Regions from separate parts of the Chryseobacterium cupriresistens genome, predicted to be linked through region 1. Evidence: riboswitches for the same ligand, from Rfam matches in the RefSeq annotation. Region 1 holds a riboswitch; each other region holds the start of a gene.

Region 1 (6,089 bases):
GACAAAAACTCAGAATTCATATTCCCACAGACTCCGGATAAAATTTCAAAAGCGTTGAACGTAAAAACTGTTTTTTATGAAGATGCCAACGAAGAAAAATATGCAAAATGGCCTATGAAAACAGGACTGGAGCTTTATTGCAGCCTGGGAAAAGACAATAGTATCAATGAGATGTTTTTTGTGACTTCAGACAATAAATCTGTCATTGTGGAAGGGCTTCCTTTTGGTCTTGTTCTGAATAAAAGTACATTACAGGACAGTAAAACGAAGTTCGGTAAGTACAATGCCAAAATACAAAAATCGGGAGCAGACAGTGAATTTCCTGGAGGGTCAAAACTGGTTTTTAAAAAAGGCAAACATTATACAACATTGCTTTTCGACAGTAAGAACCTGTTAAAATCAATAGGTTTAACAACAGAACTTAGGGATCCGGCTGCCAATTAAGTACTAAAAAACAAAACAATAATAGTATCCGTCATTATTGACGGATTTTTTTATCCTCAGACGGCGTTAACTTTAAAAGAAATCTATATCGTCAGTCCATGGTTGTTTTTCACCTCAGCCATCACAAAAGTACTGTGCGTGCTGCCGATAGAATCTACGGATCCCAGCTTGTTAAATACAAAATCCTGATAATGCTTCATATCCCGCACCTGAACTTTCAGAAGGAAATCAAAATCTCCGGAAATATTGTAACATTCGGCAACTTCTTCAATTTCTAAAATTTCTTTTACAAAATCATACCCCACAGACCGGTCGTGAATTTTAAGTTTGATCTGGCAGAAAACCGTAAATCCGCGGTTCAGTTTTTCAGCATCAAGAACTGCCGCATATCTTTTAATAAAACCTTCCTGTTCAAGCCTTTTTACCCTTTCAAAAACCGGTGAAGTAGAAAGGTTCACTTCTTTAGCAAGTTCTTTAACGGTGAGTTTGGCGTTTTTCTGGAGGAGCCTGAGCAGCTGTACATCCTTATCATCGAGTTGTTCCACAGAATATTATTCTTTTAATTAATTAAAACAGTCAAATGTACAGAATTATATGCTTTTATTTTTACTTTTTGAAGTTTAATTTGCTTAATTATTTGTTTTCAATTGTGGTTTTATTCTGTATTACTAATTTTACACAAAATTAAAAGCTTTTACTGACAACCTTTGTTAAAGGTAAAAGTATAGTTCTTTACAGATACTTCATCAAACAGGAAAGGTTTTACTTAAGGTATATTAATAGGGAATCGTGTGAAAATCACGAGCTGTCGCGCAACTGTAAGTAAACACACCAAAAGTTTTTGTCCTTGCAGCTCCACTGCCAAAAGCGGGAAGGATGACGGAAACTGTTACAAGTCAGGAGACCTGCCTTTACTGAATTGACAATGCTTTCGCGGTCTGAAGCTTTGGGGTCATATAGATGATATATCAGATTCGGGTATTTTCCTTTGTAAAGGAAATTACGCTGTCTGCCATGTCATGACTTTCCTGAAAATTCTTCCGATAAAACATTACGAAGCCTTTTAAAGAACTTTCCCAATAAGTTTAATTAAAAAGTTTAAAAAAATGCAAACTCACATTCTTGGCTATCCGCGTATTGGTAGCAAAAGAGAACTCAAAAAAGCCTGCGAGCAGTACTGGTCAGGTAAAATCCTTTTGGAAGAACTTCTGAATACCGGAAGAACTATCTGTAACCAAAACTGGAATATCCAGAAAGAAGCAGGGATAGACCTTATCCCGTGTAATGATTTTTCATACTATGATCAGGTATTGGATATGAGCCTTGTCGTAGGTGCTATTCCAACACGGTATCATGAAGTGGTGCTTAAAAAAAACAATACTGAGCTGGATCTTTATTTTGCAATGGCAAGAGGATATCAGAAAGACGGATTGGATATCACTGCCATGGAAATGACCAAGTGGTTCGATACCAACTATCACTACATCGTTCCGGAATTTTATAAAAATCAACAGTTTAAGCTCAGTTCAGATAAGATTTTCAATGAATTTGCCGGAGCAAAACAAGCGGGAATCAATGCAAAACCGGTGATTATCGGACTGGTTTCTTATCTGTTATTAGGAAAAGAAAAAGAAGAGGGATTTGATAAGCTGAATTTGGCAGTAAATCTTCTTCCAGTCTATACCGAGATTTTAACCAAACTTCAGGATCAGGGTGCGGAATGGATTCAGTTTGATGAACCTTTTCTGGCGTTGGATTTAACAGAAAAAGCCAAAGAAACTTACCTTTCTGTGTATGCTGAAATCAGAAAACGTTTTCCGAAACTGAAATTTATCGTTGCCACTTATTTTGACGGATTAAAAGATAATGCATCAATTGCTGTTTCCCTTCCGGTGAATACATTGCATGTTGATCTGGTTAGAAATCCTGAGCAGCTGGATGATATTCTGAATGTTATTCCGGACAGTTTAAACCTTTCATTAGGACTGGTTGACGGTAGAAATATCTGGAAAAATGATTATGAAAAATCCTTGTCTTTCATCAGAAAAGCGGTTGAAAAATTAGGATCTGAAAGAATTTTCATTGCACCATCATGTTCATTGCTTCATTCACCCTGTGACCTGGATTTTGAAACCAGTCTTAACCCGGAAATTAAAAACTGGCTGGCTTTTGCAAAACAAAAAGTAAAGGAAGTCGTAACGCTTAAACAACTGGCTTCCGGAACGGAAAATGAACAGATTTTTGAAGCATTTGAAGAAAATAAAAAAGCAATTGAGAGTAGAACAACTTCTTCTCTTATCCATAATGATCAGGTAAAACAAAGAGCCGATGCTGTTACAGAAAAAGATGCTCAGAGAATAAACACCTTCAAAATCCGTAAAAAAGAGCAACAGGAAGTATTGCAGCTTCCTTTGTTCCCCACCACTACGATCGGATCATTCCCGCAAACCGCAGAAGTGAGAAGCTGGAGAGCAAAATTCAAAAAAGGAGAACTTACTGCGGAACAATATGATATCTTACTGAAAGAGGAAACGCAGAGAACAATCCGCTGGCAGGAAGACATCGGAATTGATGTATTGGTTCATGGAGAATTTGAACGAAACGACATGGTGGAATATTTCGGAGAACAGCTGGAAGGATTTGTATTCACCCAAAACGGTTGGGTACAAAGTTACGGAAGCCGTTGTGTAAAACCCCCTGTGATCTTCGGTGATGTTTCCCGCCCGACTCCGATGACGGTGTACTGGTCTCAATATGCCCAATCTCAGACTGAAAAATGGGTAAAAGGAATGTTGACAGGTCCGGTTACGATTTTACAGTGGTCTTTTGTACGTGATGATCAGCCTCGTTCAGAAACTTGTAAGCAGATTGCTTTGGCAATCCGTGATGAGGTAGTGGACCTGGAAAAAGCAGGAATCAGAATTATTCAGATTGATGAGCCTGCCATCAGAGAAGGTCTTCCATTAAGAAAAACAGACTGGCAGAACTATTTGAAATGGGCAGTAGAAGCTTTCAGAATTTCAGCAAGCGGAGTAGAAGATGCTACCCAGATCCATACACATATGTGTTATTCCGAATTCAATGATATTATTGAAAACATTGCCGATATGGATGCAGACGTCATTACCATAGAATGCTCACGGTCTCAGATGGAACTGCTGAATGCTTTTGCAGATTTCAAATATCCGAATGAAATTGGTCCTGGAGTATACGATATTCACTCACCAAGAGTTCCGTCAAAAGAAGAAATGACTGAGCTGCTGAGAAAGGCTCAGAATGTCATTCCTGCCAATCAGCTCTGGGTAAATCCGGATTGCGGACTAAAGACAAGACACTGGGAAGAAACCGAAAAAGCTTTAATCGCAATGGTGGCTGCTGCCAAAGAAGCTTCAGTAGAATATGCACTTTAGAAAACTTTTACAATAATTAGATTCAATAATTAAGATCGTGTTATGATTTTCATGGCACGATCTGTTATTTTGAATAAAATAATTAAAATATAAAATCTGTTTAAGCTTTTATATCCTCAAAGACAAAAAAAGATGTGATATTTTTAAACTATTAAAATTTTTGAAGAATAAAGTAGTTGAAAATCGTTCTGATTTAAAGTGTAAACAAACTTGTCTTCATAATCTTAACACCTAATAGGATCTTAATGGTTCAAAATCTAAGTTATTTTGCCTGTAAAGCAGTTGGCGGATAGCCGAATTGTTTTTTAAAGGCAAATGAGAAATGGGATAAATTTTCAAATCCAAGATCCAGATAAATATCAGAAACGGACTTTCCTTTTTGGCTTAGCAGAAAATGAGCTTCCTTTAATCTTCGAAGCTGCAGCCATTGTCTTGGAGGGATTCCGAATATCTTTTGAAAATCCCTTTTAAATGCAGATAAACTGCGCCCCGTTAAATAAGCAAAACGCTCTACATTAACATTGAAGTGAAAGTTTTTATTCATAAAAGCTTCAATATCTATTTTATAAGGCTCGGAAAAATCAAACAGAATATCCTTAAGATCCGGATCGTAATTCAACAGTAAAAGGAGAGCTTCTTTTTGTTTAAGCCTCAGGATTTCTTCGGAAGCAGGAAGATCTTCATACGGTAATAATGAGTACATAAAAGAATGTAATGCCTTTTGCTCTGGTTTTATATAGGCCTGAACATTGTCCTTTTTTTCTGCCTGATACCCATATTCTCGGCTGAAATCATGAAGCATGGCATCGTCAAAATAGATGGATATAGTTCTGATTTCCCCGTTTTTGGGTGGATATTTTGCAAATTTTAATAAATGGTTTTTTCTGGCAGAATAGAGTTCTCCTTCTTTAAATATCGTTTTTGTGATGCCATCATTAAGTTCCATTTCCCCGGAAAGTACCAGGCCGAGGCTGTGAATTCGTGCAAATTGTTCTCCTTCCCTGAATTCTGAAAAGTGACAGGAATAATTGATGGGAAAAGGAATATTATTTTCGCTCATAGCTCAGAAAGTTGTTTCTTGATCAATTCTTATTCAAACTTACAAAACTTTTAAGGATCATAGAATCTCCACAGCAAAGCAATTCTGAGAATATTTTTGCTGTGAAGAGATCATATTAAGCCAGAATCGTTTTGGGTTCCAGGTAAGCTTCCAGTCCGAATACACCAAACTCACGCCCAATACCGCTTTGCTTGAAACCACCGAAAGGAGCGTATGGATCGTGGGCAAACCCGTTAATACAGATTCTTCCGGCATCAATCTGTGCAGCTACACGTTCCGCATGTTCATGATTATCAGAACTGATATAAGCAGCAAGACCATAAGTAGTGTCATTGGCAATGGCAATTGCTTCTTCCTCATCAGCATAAGGAATAATAGACAGTACAGGCCCGAAAATCTCTTCCTGCGCGATACGCATATCATTACGGACATTGGTAAAGATGGTTGCTTTTACAAAATTACCGCTTTCAAGACCTTCCGGTTTTCCTTCACCACCTGCAAGCAGAACGGCTCCTTCTTCCTGTCCCAGACGGATATAACTTTGTACTCTTTCAAATTGTTTTACACTCACCATAGGTCCTACAAGAGTATCTTCTTCAGCAGGATTTCCTACTTTTACCTGTCCGGCTGCTTTTTTAGCCAGTTCATTTACCTCCTCCAGTCTGTTTTGCGGAACCAATAATCGGGTAGGGGCGATGCAGGCCTGACCATTATTCATATAAGCCCCGAAAACAGCCATAGGAATTGCTTTTTCAAAATCGGCATCTTCAAGAATGATATTAGGAGACTTCCCTCCAAGTTCCAGGGTTACCCTTTTCATGGTGTCTACAGCTCCTTTGGCAATCGCTTTTCCTGTAAGTGTAGATCCGGTGAAAGAGATTTTTGCGATATCAGGATGCTGAGTAATTTCATTTCCAACTACATTTCCTAATCCGTTGACGATATTGAAAACTCCTTCCGGAAGGCCGGCTTCGTGGAAACATTCAGTAAGCAGCTGGGTTTGTGCCGCACTCATTTCGCTGGGTTTGATAACAGCGGTACACCCGGCAGCAATGGCAGTGGCAAGTTTATTACAGATAAAGCTGTTGCTGGCATTCCATGGGGTAATGATTCCAACTACACCTAAAGATTCAAAACGTACTTTGGAATGTCCCACCGTTCTTTCGAAATCATAA
Region 2 (6,089 bases), on a different contig from region 1:
ACACCAGTGCAGGAAGTATATATAAATGGAATGCTGCAGGAGGACTCGTACAGATAGGTTCTATAACAAACGGATATCCGGCTGCAGGCAGAACCATTGTTTCGAATGACGGAACCAAAATATCGTCGTCGGTTACCAATGCCGCAACAGGATTCAATGAAATATCTACTTATGATGTCGCTACGGCCACATGGGTAAACAGAGGCGGGCTTGTACCTACAGGATGGGATGGCAGCGTAAGCTCTACCTGGGGAATGTCGACTGATGGAAATACTATTGTTGGTCTTGGTTTTCTCACCGCAGCGAATGCACATGCTGTGAAATGGGACGAAGTAAACGGCGTGGTAGATCTGGGAAGTATAGTTCCAGGACGCAGCTCCAGAGCAAATGCAATCAATGCAGCAGGAACAGTGATCGTAGGCTGGCAGGATGAATCAACCGGAACAAGAAGCGGAGCAAAATGGCAGGATGGAGTGGAAAGTTTTATTACAGATAATAATGGGAATCATGTAGGAGAAGCAGGAGGAATTTCTGCTGACGGAAATACAATAATAGGTTCGGCAAATCCTAATCCTTATGTATGGAATGCTGTGAGCGGGCTTACTTATATAACGCATCCTAATGCTTCTTTCAGCTTCAAAGGAGGTGCCACCGGGATTTCTGCTGATGGGAAAAAAGTGATCGGGTATTACAGAGCATTTGGGGCTCCTCCCATGTCAGGAGAAGGCTTTATCTGGACCTCTGCCGCCGGGAGAATTAACCTGAATGATTATGTGGCATCTTTAGGAATTGCCACTAATGGAGTAACAATGGGACTTCCTCTTGCGATTTCACAGGACGGAAAGAAAATTGCCGGGTCAGGGACGAATGCTTCAGGGCAGATGATTGCTTTTTACCTGGATACTTCTGAATTTTTATCGGTGAGTGATGCTGTGAAAGAGAAAAACAATACAAGTATCTATCCTAATCCAGTGGCTGACATCCTGTATTTTAAAGGAAAAGGAAAAATAGAGAAAGCAGAAATTTATAATATGGTTGGACAAAAGGTAAAATCATTGGATACTGTAGAAGGACAGATTGATGTTTCATCCCTGTCAAAAGGAGATTATATTTTACAATATTCCGTAAAAGGAGTACAACAGGAGTCTTATAAATTTATTAAAAAGTAACATATATAAATAGTAAAGTAGTGGGATGAATGGCTGTTTTCAATATTGAAAGCGGCCGTTCTTTTTTGTGTATATAACAAAAGGATAGCATATTTTGTATAGAAAAGTCTGGTTTTTGGCAAATACATATAAAAAACTATCTTTGCAAAAATTTTGGTTTCCAGTATTTTGGAATGAAAAGGGAATCGGGTGTAACTCCCGGACTGTCCCCGCAACTGTAAATCGCAACACAAGTTTCTGCAAAACGCCACTGTGTAAAAACGGGAAGGAGCAGAATGCGAAAGTCAGGAGACCTGCCAGGATTATAATTAAAAACATATTGCTTTCGGAGGAAAAGTAAAAAAGTATGGATATAAAAAGATCTTTAGTACTGCTTTTTTCATCTTATGGGTGTTTTCTTTTTGGACAAGAGAAAACTATTGACACTATTTATGTCTTCGACAACCAGATGAACAGGGTGAAACTTTTTCATCCCGTAAAAACAATTACAGCAGAAGATGCTGAAAAAAACTCCGGTAATCTTTCGGAGCTTCTGAGGTTTCAGTCGCAGGTTTTCATTAAAGAAAATGGCCGTGGTGCTGTTTCTTCGCCTTCTTTCAGAGGAACAACTGCCCAGCAGACTGCATTCGTATGGAACGGAATTAATATCAATTCTAATTTTTTAGGCCAGGGAGATATCAATAATATTGCTTTGTTCGGCTATGATCAGATCGGTATCAAAGCGGGTGGAGGAAGTGTAGTGTACGGAAGTGGTGCCATCGGGGGAAGTATTCACCTGAATAATACTCTTGATTTTAATAAAGGCTTCCATGGTTCTTTATTCTCTGAAGTGGCTTCCTTTAATACCTATAATAACTTTGTAAAAGGTTCTTACAGCAATGATAAGTTCAGTTTTAAAGCCTCCGGAAATTATTCTGTAAGTGAAAATGATTATAAGGTAAGCGATCTGAATTACATCAACAGAAACGGGAATTATTACAATACGACGTTCAATGTAGGAGCATCCTATAAAATTACAAACGATCATAAGGTTTCGTGGCAAAGCCAGTTTTTTGATTCTTCACAGCATTATCCTGTATATGAGGAAACGGGAACAAAAACAAAATATACAACTCAAAGTGTAAGAAGTCTTCTTTCTTGGGACTGGAACAAAGCGAAGTTCAGTAATTCCCTTAAAGCAGCCTATACGGAAGAGAATTTTCAGTATTTCGGTTCGTTAAACCAACCTAAATCCAGTGGAGGAACCGGGAAAAATTATATCTTTAAAAATGATTTTAATTATTTCCTGAATTCAAAATGGAATTTTAATATCATCGGAGAATTTCAGATTAATAAAGGAGAAGGGTACGAGAGCGGAATATCCAATGTCAGCAGGAATATAGGTTCTGTTTCAGGATTATTGCGGTATTTTGCAACAAAAGATCTGCGTTTTGAAGGAGGATTCAAAAAAGATTTTGTAGAAGATGTAAAGTCTCCTTTTATGTATTCATTCTCCGGAAAATGGAACGCCGCAAAATGGTATGATCTGAGTATTAACGTATCCAAAAACTTCAGATATCCTTCATTTAATGATATTTATTATGAACCGGGAGGAAATAAAGATCTGAGACCGGAAACCTCTACTCAGGTGGATATGACCAATGAGTTCAAAGTGGGAGATTTCAAACTTACTCTGTCTCCCTACTATATGAACATCACAGATCTTATTGTATGGCTTCCAACGGCTATGGGATACTGGCAGGCATACAATGTCAATAAATCCGAATCTTACGGGCTGGAATCCCTGTTGTCTTTCAGCAAGCAGTGGGGAAATCATAAATTCAGAGCCAATGCAGCATACTATTATGCAAAAGCTATCGATAAAGAAACGAAGATGCAGAGACCTTACGTTCCCATGCACAGGGGAAATGCCGGTATAGATTACGAATATGGTTTCTTCAGGTTTTATGCACAGGGACAGCTGAACGGTGTTACCTACACCACAAGTGATGAAAAGAGATCAGAAGCTATAGATCCTTATTTTCTTTTAAATATGGGAGTTTCTGCCACCTTAGCAAAAAAATATACCTTAGGGTTTAAAGTGAATAATCTAACCAATACCTACTATAAAACCGTTTCTTTCTATCCTTTACCAAAAAGAAACTATAGTGTGTATGCAGCAATAAATTTTTAATAAATTAAAATTGAATAAATTATGAAAATAACTAAACTTTTAACTGTCTTATTTGCAGTTGTACTATTGTTTAATATGTCTTCATGTACAAGTGACTCTGCCGAGTTTGAAATTTCTCCGATCACTTACCAGAACGGATATTTTATCTCTAATGAAGGTAATTTTAACAGCCAGGGTGCTAAAGTAACATTCCTGACAAGAGATTTAAGCTTAAAGCAGGATGACGTATATGGGTACAATAACAATAAAGAAATTCTGGGTGACGTTCTTCAGACCATTGGTCTTAATGGAAATAAGGCTTATCTTGTGATCAATAACTCAAACAAAATTGTTGTAGTAGACCGTTATACATTTAAGAAATTAGGAGTAATCACTAATCAGATTGATAACCCGAGAGGAATTGCTTTTGCTAATGATTTTATCTATGTTGCTAATCTAAACTTCTCTACGAATGCAACAAGTGTAACAAAATATAAGGCTTCCGACTATTCATTTGTAAGCAAAATCACGATGACAGGCGGGGCTGATAAAGCAGTAGAAGCAGGTGGAAATATTTTTGTGCAGAATGCTACTTCCGGATATGGAAATATGATTACTTATATCAATACTTCTAATGACAGTAAAACTGAACTTACTGTTCCGAATGGTAAGATTAACAGTACTATTTCATACAAATCCAATGTATATACAATTTCTTCTACAGCTACTGATTCTTATATCTATAAAATCTCCGGCACAGGGGCTATGACACCGGTAGTTACGTTGACAGGAATTCCAAGTGCTACCAATCTTCAGATTGATAATGATAAAATCTATTTCAGTTCTGCCAATAAAGTGTATACAACAAGTTTAGCTACACCAACAGTTCCTGCAAGCCCGCTATTAACAGCTGCAGATGGTGGTCCTTATTTTACGCTTTATGGATTTAATGTTATTGATGGTAGAATTTTTGCATCAGATGTTAAACAATTCACTCAGGAAAGCGAAATGACTGTATATTCAGCAACTACGGGTACCAAGCTTACTTCCCTTAAAACAGGTGGTCTTGGTGCTAACGGAACTTTCCTTAACCCGCAATAATTATTACTTCTAAAAATAATTTTTTATTTTTTCATCATTTGTGTTTTTTTCCGGCCGGTTTCGAAGAAACCGGCCGGCTTTGTTTCCTTAAGAAAAAAAATCCGGCGGGATGGAACATCCCGCCGGAATTTTTAATATTTTTCTAAATCGAATTATAAGGTTAATCCCAGTTTCTCAGCTTCAGCAATGACAAATTTCGTCGCTTCTTCTTTTTCATTGGGAATTTCACCTTCAAGAATAGCTTCTTTCACTTTCTCTTTCAGGATACCAATTTCACGGCCCGGCTTAAGATTAAACATTTCCATAATTTCTTCTCCGGTGATCGGCGGCTGGAAGTTTCTTACCTGATCTTTTTCTTCCACTTCCTTGATCTTGACCGCTACATATTCAAAGTTTCTTTTGAATTTCTCCTGTTTTTTAGAATTTTTAGTGGTAATATCTGCCTTGCAAAGGGTGAAAAGGTCTTCCAGATCTTCTCCTGCATCAAATAAAAGTCTTCTTAATGCAGAATCTGAAGCATCATCCGTAATCAGCGCAATTGGCCTTGATGAAAGCTTGACCATTTTCTGAACATATTTCATGTCACTTCCCAAAGGTAATTTCAATCTCTGGAAAAGTGTTTTTACCATTTTTGAACCTAAAAATTCATGCCCGTGAAAAGTCCATCCTGTTCCTTCTACAAACTTTTTCGTCGGAGCTTTCCCAATGTCATGAAGAAGGGCAGACCAGCGAAGCCAAAGATTATCGGTATTCACAGAAATATTATCCACTACTTCCAGCGTATGATAAAAATTATCTTTGTGAGTTTGTCCTTCCACTTCTTCCACGCCTTTCAGTTCGATCAGTTCAGGAATAACAAGCTTCATAAGACCGGTTTGTTCCATCAGTCTCAATCCGATAGACGGTTTTTCAGACATCATGATTTTGTTAAACTCTACCATGATTCTTTCCATGGAAACAATCCTGATTCTTTCTGCTTCCTGTTGGATCGCTTTCAGAGAATTTTCCTCAATTTTAAAATTTAAAGTGGAAGCAAAACGTACTGCTCTCATCATCCTTAACGGATCATCAGAATAGGTTTGTGCTGGTTCCAGGGGAGTTCTTAAAATTTCTTTTTCAAGATCATCAATCCCATTGAAAGGATCAATCAATTCTCCGAAATTATTTTTATTTAAAGAAATAGCCATCGCATTGATGGTGAAATCTCTTCTTTTCTGGTCATCTTCAAGACTTCCGCCTTCCACTTCTGGCTTCCGGCTGTTTTCTGTGTAGCTTTCCTTTCTTGCTCCCACAAACTCAAGTTCAAGTTCTTTATACTTGATCATAGCCGTTCCGTAAGTTTTGAATACGGAAACCTTCAATTTCGGATCTATATCCTGAGCTACATGCTGAGCAAGCTCAATACCGCTTTGTTCCGTTACAAAATCTATATCGGTAGATGCTTTTCTGTTCATCAGCAGATCTCGCACATAACCACCCACAATGTATACGGACTGGTTATTCCTTTCTGCTGCTTCAGAAATGATTTTAAATAGTTTTAAATTCTTATTTTGATTAAGATTAATTTTCATCGTTGATAATAGTGACAATTTCTACGTATGTTACCCATTAATCATAATGAGCATACATTCTACTAATTTTTCCCTCTTCATTAAAAAACATGACTT
Region 3 (6,089 bases), on a different contig from region 1:
ATTTTTATTTCTGTCGTAGGCCACCATAATAATTCCCGGTTCACAGGATCCTGAACGTTGATCCGCAGCATCATTTCCAAAGAATGCATTTCCGAGTATTTTAAAATCACGTCCATTTAAATTCGGAATGGTATGATCAAAACCGAACACTACATATCCTCCATATCCTCCCAGACTGATCATGGTTGAATTACCTCCCACCAAAGATTCATTGGCTTTCTGAAGCATATTCGCGGCAGTATTTCCTGGTAGATATTCCGGAATTTCATTCATAAACTGTCCTACAGCAGGGCGGAACTCCAGTACTTTGGAAATGTATCTGGTATAAGGTGTTTTTTCCTTGGTTACAATTATTTTAGAATGAAAAACCTGCTCGTTTCCTTTATTCCTGATCTTTAAAGTCAGAGGATAAGCATCTGCATCCACACTGATAAATTCAAGTTCTGAGTTTTGGGAAATAATAGAATCGTTGATACTCCAAGTAACCGATCCTGATGCATTGGTAGGAATACTCAAAACCTTTAAACGTTCAATGGTATAGGAATCATCAAGGCCGTTAAAGGTAAATTCGTCTTCATCATCATGTTTACAGGCTATCAATCCTAAAAGGAAAAAGGATAAAAGCCCGGTTTTTAAATAAGTAAAGGTATTTCTGTTCATGTCTTAAGGTTGGTTATTTATATAAAAAAGCGAAGTGGGCAGGGATATTTCCGCCTTCCGTTTTCCATTTAAAGTGTCCGTTTTTATCAAAGCAATACACAAATCCCATGGATACATAATTTCTGGCATCTGTCATGTAGATATCTTCTGTGATTGGGTTTACGGCAATGCCGTAAGGGGTTTTAATGGCATCTTCATATTCTTTGTCAAAAATTCTGTTGGCTATGATCTGTTCTGTTTTTACATCAATGATTCCAAATGTCTTTTTATAGCTGTGGGTATTGTAGTTGAATTCATTTCCATAGAAATAGAGTTTATCATTCACGATTGTCATTTCACTCACGGAGAGATGGAAATCTTTCTTAACCGTTCCTGTAGCGGCATCTATGAGATAAAGACTGGAAGGAACATTATAATAATCTCCTCTTGAGGTTACATAGAGATCACCGTAATTATCTTTTTTAATGTGATGAAGATTGATGGCAACATTTATTTTTTTGAGTTCGGTAAAAGTATTCAGATCAATTACCGAAACAGTATTGTCATAATCGGGAGCCTTATATCCTCCGGAATTGGCAACAAATAAGGTATTTCCCACAATTTCCATTTCTTCGGGCTGATATCCTACCACTACCTCACGCTGGATGGAAAGAGAAGTGGTATCAATTTCCACTACTTTCCCTTTTGGTGCTTTCGGGTTAATCGCTACAGGTCCGGCGTAGCTGCTGGCATAAGCTTTTCCGTTTTTGAAAGCAAGGTACCGGCAGTTTTGTAATGGAATAGAAGTAATACGTTTGGCCGTTTTGGCATCAAGAACTTCAATTTTATTGGAAACATTGACTACGATATAAAGTTTGCTTCCGTACACTTTGATATCATTTCCTACATCTCCCAGCTCTTTTACCACATTGGGATTGATTTCTGCATAAATATTTCTAAAATAAGTTCCCTTGGTGTAATCAAAAAAATCAAGGGTACATTTATTACTCCCCATGTTCCCTTCATTGAGCATATAGAAGCCTTTTATTGCTGTATTTTCTGAAGGAAGCCCTTCTACCACTTCCTGACGGACAATAATTTCATCTGTACGGCATGAAGTAAGAAAAGCTAATACAAGAAATAAAAAATAAAAGTTTAGTTTTCTCATAGGGTGAAGTTTAGAATAAGTTTAAAGTTTCTTCCGGGCATCGGATAATTGAGGACAACATCATAGTATTGATTGAAAATATTATTCATCTCAAGGCTTATTTTAAACTGATGATTCGCCCAGTTGAATTTTTTCTGAACAGACAAATCGTGCGTATACCAGGGCTGCACATAATTGTATTGAATGTTATCCTGATTCACGTCATATCTTTCTCCTACGTACATTGCACTGTAATTGAAACTCCAGTCTTTATAATCTGCCATAAGACTGAAAGATCCACTATGCCATGGGGTATAAGGAATCTGATTGCGATAAAACGTGTCTTCCGGATCACTTATATCTCTCGCGCTTTGATAGGTGTAGGAAAGCAAAGGTCGGAGGGTTACTTTTCCAAGCTGCATTTCAGTCTGTACATTCACATCTGCACCAATGATTTCAACCAATCCCAGGTTCATCATCAGCCAGCGGAACATGCTTCCGTTCGGAGCTGCCACAATTTTATCCTGTACTTTATTGTAGTAACCGTCTACTTTAGCATAAAATGTTTTAAAGAAACGGTTGTTATAATTCTTCTGATAAGTAAATCCTACATCATATTGATTGGTGAATTCCGGTTTCAGGTAGGTATTTCCGATATTGGTATAATACAAATCATTGAAGGTTGGAAGTCTGAAAATTCTTTTATAGAAAGCCCTTAGAGTAAGCTCCGGAATTTTTTCCGGCTGATAGCTCATAAACACCGCAGGTGTCCACTCTCTGGCATCTCCCGGTCTTTTATTTTTTCTTACTTCTTCAAAAGTAAAGGTTCCTAAAAGGCTTCCCATAATTTTGAATCTGTTCCACTGATAGGTTGTTGCCAATGCTACCAATGTAGTGTAGCGGGTAGGATAAGAAAAATTATCCAGATTGGCATCCAGGTTATTATACTGAAAATCTCCACTCAGGCTGACATCCCAATTGGGAGTGATTGAGTAAATATTGGAAGAGGAAAGATAAAGTTCCCTTTGGATATAGGTGTTATCGGTATAAATAATAGACTGCGAACGAACTGTGTCCATGAAATGGGTATAATCGTAAGCAAATTTTGCCTTAAGCTGTGTTTCAAATTTCGGGAACAGTTTTTTTCTCAGATTAGCCTGTACAAAATAATTCTCATCGGAAAGTCTCGCTCCTCTTCCTTCAAAGCGCCCGTTAACAATGGGTGCCGGCATTCCGCGGTTTGAAATATAACCATAGCCACGGATATTCCAGCTTCCGTTATTTAAAGTTCCGTTGAGAGAAGTTTCAAAACGTTTTGCTTTGATATCTGAGTCCTGTCTTTTTGCAATGGTATCATAGGCCTGTTGCCCATCAGGGTATTTCTTCGCATACCGAAATCTGTAAATTCCGTCACTCTGCATAAATTCGCCACTGAAGCTGGCAGAAACCTTGTCTGAAATCTTCTGTTCCAACCGGAATGAAGGATTAAAGAGATCAATAGAAGCACTTTTGGCTCTTACCACAAGGTTTGTTTTTCTATTCCCTTTAAACACAGGTGTTTTAGGCTGTAAATAAATGGATCCTGAAGAACCGAAATCTTTTGCCGGCTGAAAAATTTCACTTTTCTGTCCGTTATACAACGATATTTCTTCCAGATCATCCAAAGAGTACCTTCCCAGATCCACCAGTCCGTTTTGCGCATTTCCTAATTGAATTCCATCATAAAAAACCCCTACATGCTGGCTTCCCATGCTTCGGATGTTGATGGTTTTCAAACCACCCAATCCTCCGTAATCTTTAATCTGAACGCCTGAAAAATATCGCAGTGCATCTGCAACGGAATGACTGTTTAGTCTTTCCAACTGTTCTCCCTGCAGCGTTTGTGCCGGAAGGATTTCTTTAAAATTCTTTTTATAAAGATTGATTCCTTTAATGGTCTCTTCCTGAAGACTGTCTTTTTTCTTAGTTTGGGAAAACACAAGTTGAGATGTTAACACTAATATTGTGAAAACAGCTTTATGAATTGCAGAAGTAGTTAGTTTTGCTGTCATTAGCTCATTTAGGATAATGAAGACGCTAATGGGTATAAGAATACAACGACAAAGCACAGCTGTCACTGCACAGAATCATTGATGTCCTAAGCTTTATTCCACGAAAGCGTCAAACGATTATTGTCTGGCAGGTCTTCTGACTTACTCCATTTTTGAAATCCTTCCCATTAAAAAACAGTGGATATATTCTTCAAAAACTTTGGTGCGGAGCTTACAGCAGCGGGTCTGTCCCGGATTTTCACCGGATTCCCTTTTAAGAGCTTTTTACGGCTCACCAAATTCCGGCAAAGATAAATAATTATTCCTAATCCCCAACTAAAATCATGATTTATAAACAATTAAAGCTCCCGAAGGAGCTTTAACATGATTTCAATAAGGGTTTCGCTTTAAATGCCAATATTCAGGAAAACACTGAATCTTGATTGAGCTTCAATATCTCCTCCCGCCAGATGCGTGTACATGGGAAGCATAAGTTCACTTCCCAGGCTCAGCTTTTTGTAAGAGGCTTCAAATCCCAGTTTTCCGTACAAAGCGCTACCAGCAGTATTCGGCAGTGCCTCATCAAACTGTTTGTTCTGAGCGTAGACTTCACCCTGAACTCCAGTTTTTACAGAGAATATAGATTTTTCATTTCCTGCAACCTGATAAAAACCTGTTGCTGCATAGTTCCATTGGTTTCCAAAACGGTAATTTTTCCTGTTCTCTGTTTTAATGGTGTAATCTGTATTGACCAGTACGGCTACTTTATTTTTCTGAAATTTATAATTCAAAGCCGCCTGATAATCCCAGCTTCCGGTTCCCAGCTGAAAGCTTGGGTTGACACCGGATGCTCCTTTTTCATCAAACTTGCCAAGTGGAATTTTCACTCCCAAACCTCCACTCAGATGATGAAAATTATCTTTAGAGCTCATCAGCTGGTAAATTCCCATCAGGTTTAAATCTCCTATTCCATTGATTCTGATATCTCCCTGCATCGTTTTCTTTTCATGGAAATGGAAGGGCAGACTTACATAAACACTTAGTTTTTTAGTCAGTGGAATCTTCCCCCAAAGCTGCAGGGTATTGAAATACTGATCCTGCGTGAGGTCTTTTACAAATAAGTTTTCCTTGGCTTTGTAATGCTGGGCAAAGTACTTGATTCCGATAAACTGTGGATTCAGCAAAGATTCAAAGCCGGAAGATCCATTTCCTGCAGCACAGCCGCACGCATCACAATCATCATCAAAATCGAATCTGTTAAGCGTTTCGGGAGCAACATAAGCACTGTCTCTGATGGTTTTTGCCTGATACTGATTCAACAGGATCAAACTTACTATCAATATAATCTTCTTCATGTTTTTTATAAATTATTCTGCAAATTTTGGATTGGATATAAAACTTTTATCCGATAATGTTTTCAGGAACGCAATGATGGATTGTTTTTCCTGGCTGTTCATAGCAATTCCTATGTGACCATTCTGTTTAAGCTGTGGATCAAGATTAACATTATCTTCCACCTGATCCGAATAGAAATTAAGTACCGCCTCTAAGGTGTAAAATCTTCCGTCATGCATATAAGGTGCGGTATATTCCACATTTCTTAAACTGGGAACACGGAATTTCATCCAGTCGATCTGGTTAAGAGTAACTCTGTATCGTCCGGCATCTTTGAACTCCGTATTGTAATACAGTCCTGTATTTCTGAAACTCTCATCGGTAAATAATTCGCCATTGTGGCAAGAAGCACATTTCTGATTAAATAGTACCATTCCCTGGGATTCTGTGGAAGTCAGCTGCTCTTTTCCCTGTTTAAATCTGTCATATTTTGAATCTGCAGAAATTAAAGAAGCCATAAACTGCGACAATGCTTTCAGAATTCTCTCTCCTGTAATGGTTTCGTCTCCATAAGCTTCTCTGAACAGTTTTTTATACTTCTGATCATCTTTTATTTTCGAAATAGCTTCCGGTATGGAGCTATCCATTTCATTTACGTCAGTAATCGGACTGATGGGCTGCTCATTCAGATTGTGAATCACTCCGTCCCACATATACCTTTTAAAAAAGGCCATATTCTGGATGGGGGGTGCATTCCTGATTCCGATTCTGTCGTCTACCCCATGGCTCACCGTATGACCATGATGGGTAAAAGCATTTTCCTGGATATGACAGAAACCGCATGAAATGGTATTATTCCTTGAAAGCCTTCCTTCATAAAACAATTTCCGTCCCAGTTCAACTCCATTTCTGGTCACCGGATTGATGGATTTATCAAA

Evidence for each region. A riboswitch is a leader RNA that binds a small molecule or an ion and turns the genes downstream of it on or off. The one in region 1 is predicted to bind cobalamin.
Region 2: it holds a riboswitch for cobalamin, as region 1 does, so the genes downstream of both, ACLI50_RS08810 (TonB-dependent receptor plug domain-containing protein) here and metE (5-methyltetrahydropteroyltriglutamate--homocysteine S-methyltransferase) in region 1, are expected to answer to the same signal.
Region 3: it holds a riboswitch for cobalamin, as region 1 does, so the genes downstream of both, ACLI50_RS16425 (TonB-dependent receptor plug domain-containing protein) here and metE (5-methyltetrahydropteroyltriglutamate--homocysteine S-methyltransferase) in region 1, are expected to answer to the same signal.

Annotation. Positions count from the first base shown of each region.
Region 1 is NZ_JBKKJT010000003.1:724,420-730,508, forward strand. Features, by position in the region: gene ACLI50_RS12130 (hypothetical protein) at 1-444, shown strand, start outside; gene ACLI50_RS12135 (Lrp/AsnC family transcriptional regulator) at 528-989, opposite strand; cobalamin riboswitch at 1,185-1,371, shown strand; gene metE (5-methyltetrahydropteroyltriglutamate--homocysteine S-methyltransferase) at 1,551-3,854, shown strand; gene ACLI50_RS12145 (helix-turn-helix domain-containing protein) at 4,117-4,914, opposite strand; gene ACLI50_RS12150 (aldehyde dehydrogenase family protein) at 5,030-6,089, opposite strand, start outside.
Region 2 is NZ_JBKKJT010000002.1:792,246-798,334, forward strand. Features, by position in the region: gene ACLI50_RS08805 (T9SS type A sorting domain-containing protein) at 1-1,169, shown strand, start outside; cobalamin riboswitch at 1,307-1,484, shown strand; gene ACLI50_RS08810 (TonB-dependent receptor plug domain-containing protein) at 1,516-3,342, shown strand; gene ACLI50_RS08815 (YncE family protein) at 3,364-4,422, shown strand; gene ACLI50_RS08820 (CCA tRNA nucleotidyltransferase) at 4,575-5,993, opposite strand; gene ACLI50_RS08825 (nuclear transport factor 2 family protein) at 6,031-6,089, opposite strand, start outside.
Region 3 is NZ_JBKKJT010000005.1:440,988-447,076, reverse strand. Features, by position in the region: gene ACLI50_RS16435 (cell surface protein) at 1-660, opposite strand, end outside; gene ACLI50_RS16430 (YncE family protein) at 674-1,807, opposite strand; gene ACLI50_RS16425 (TonB-dependent receptor plug domain-containing protein) at 1,804-3,837, opposite strand; cobalamin riboswitch at 3,947-4,131, opposite strand; gene ACLI50_RS16420 (transporter) at 4,224-5,171, opposite strand; gene ACLI50_RS16415 (cytochrome-c peroxidase) at 5,184-6,089, opposite strand, start outside.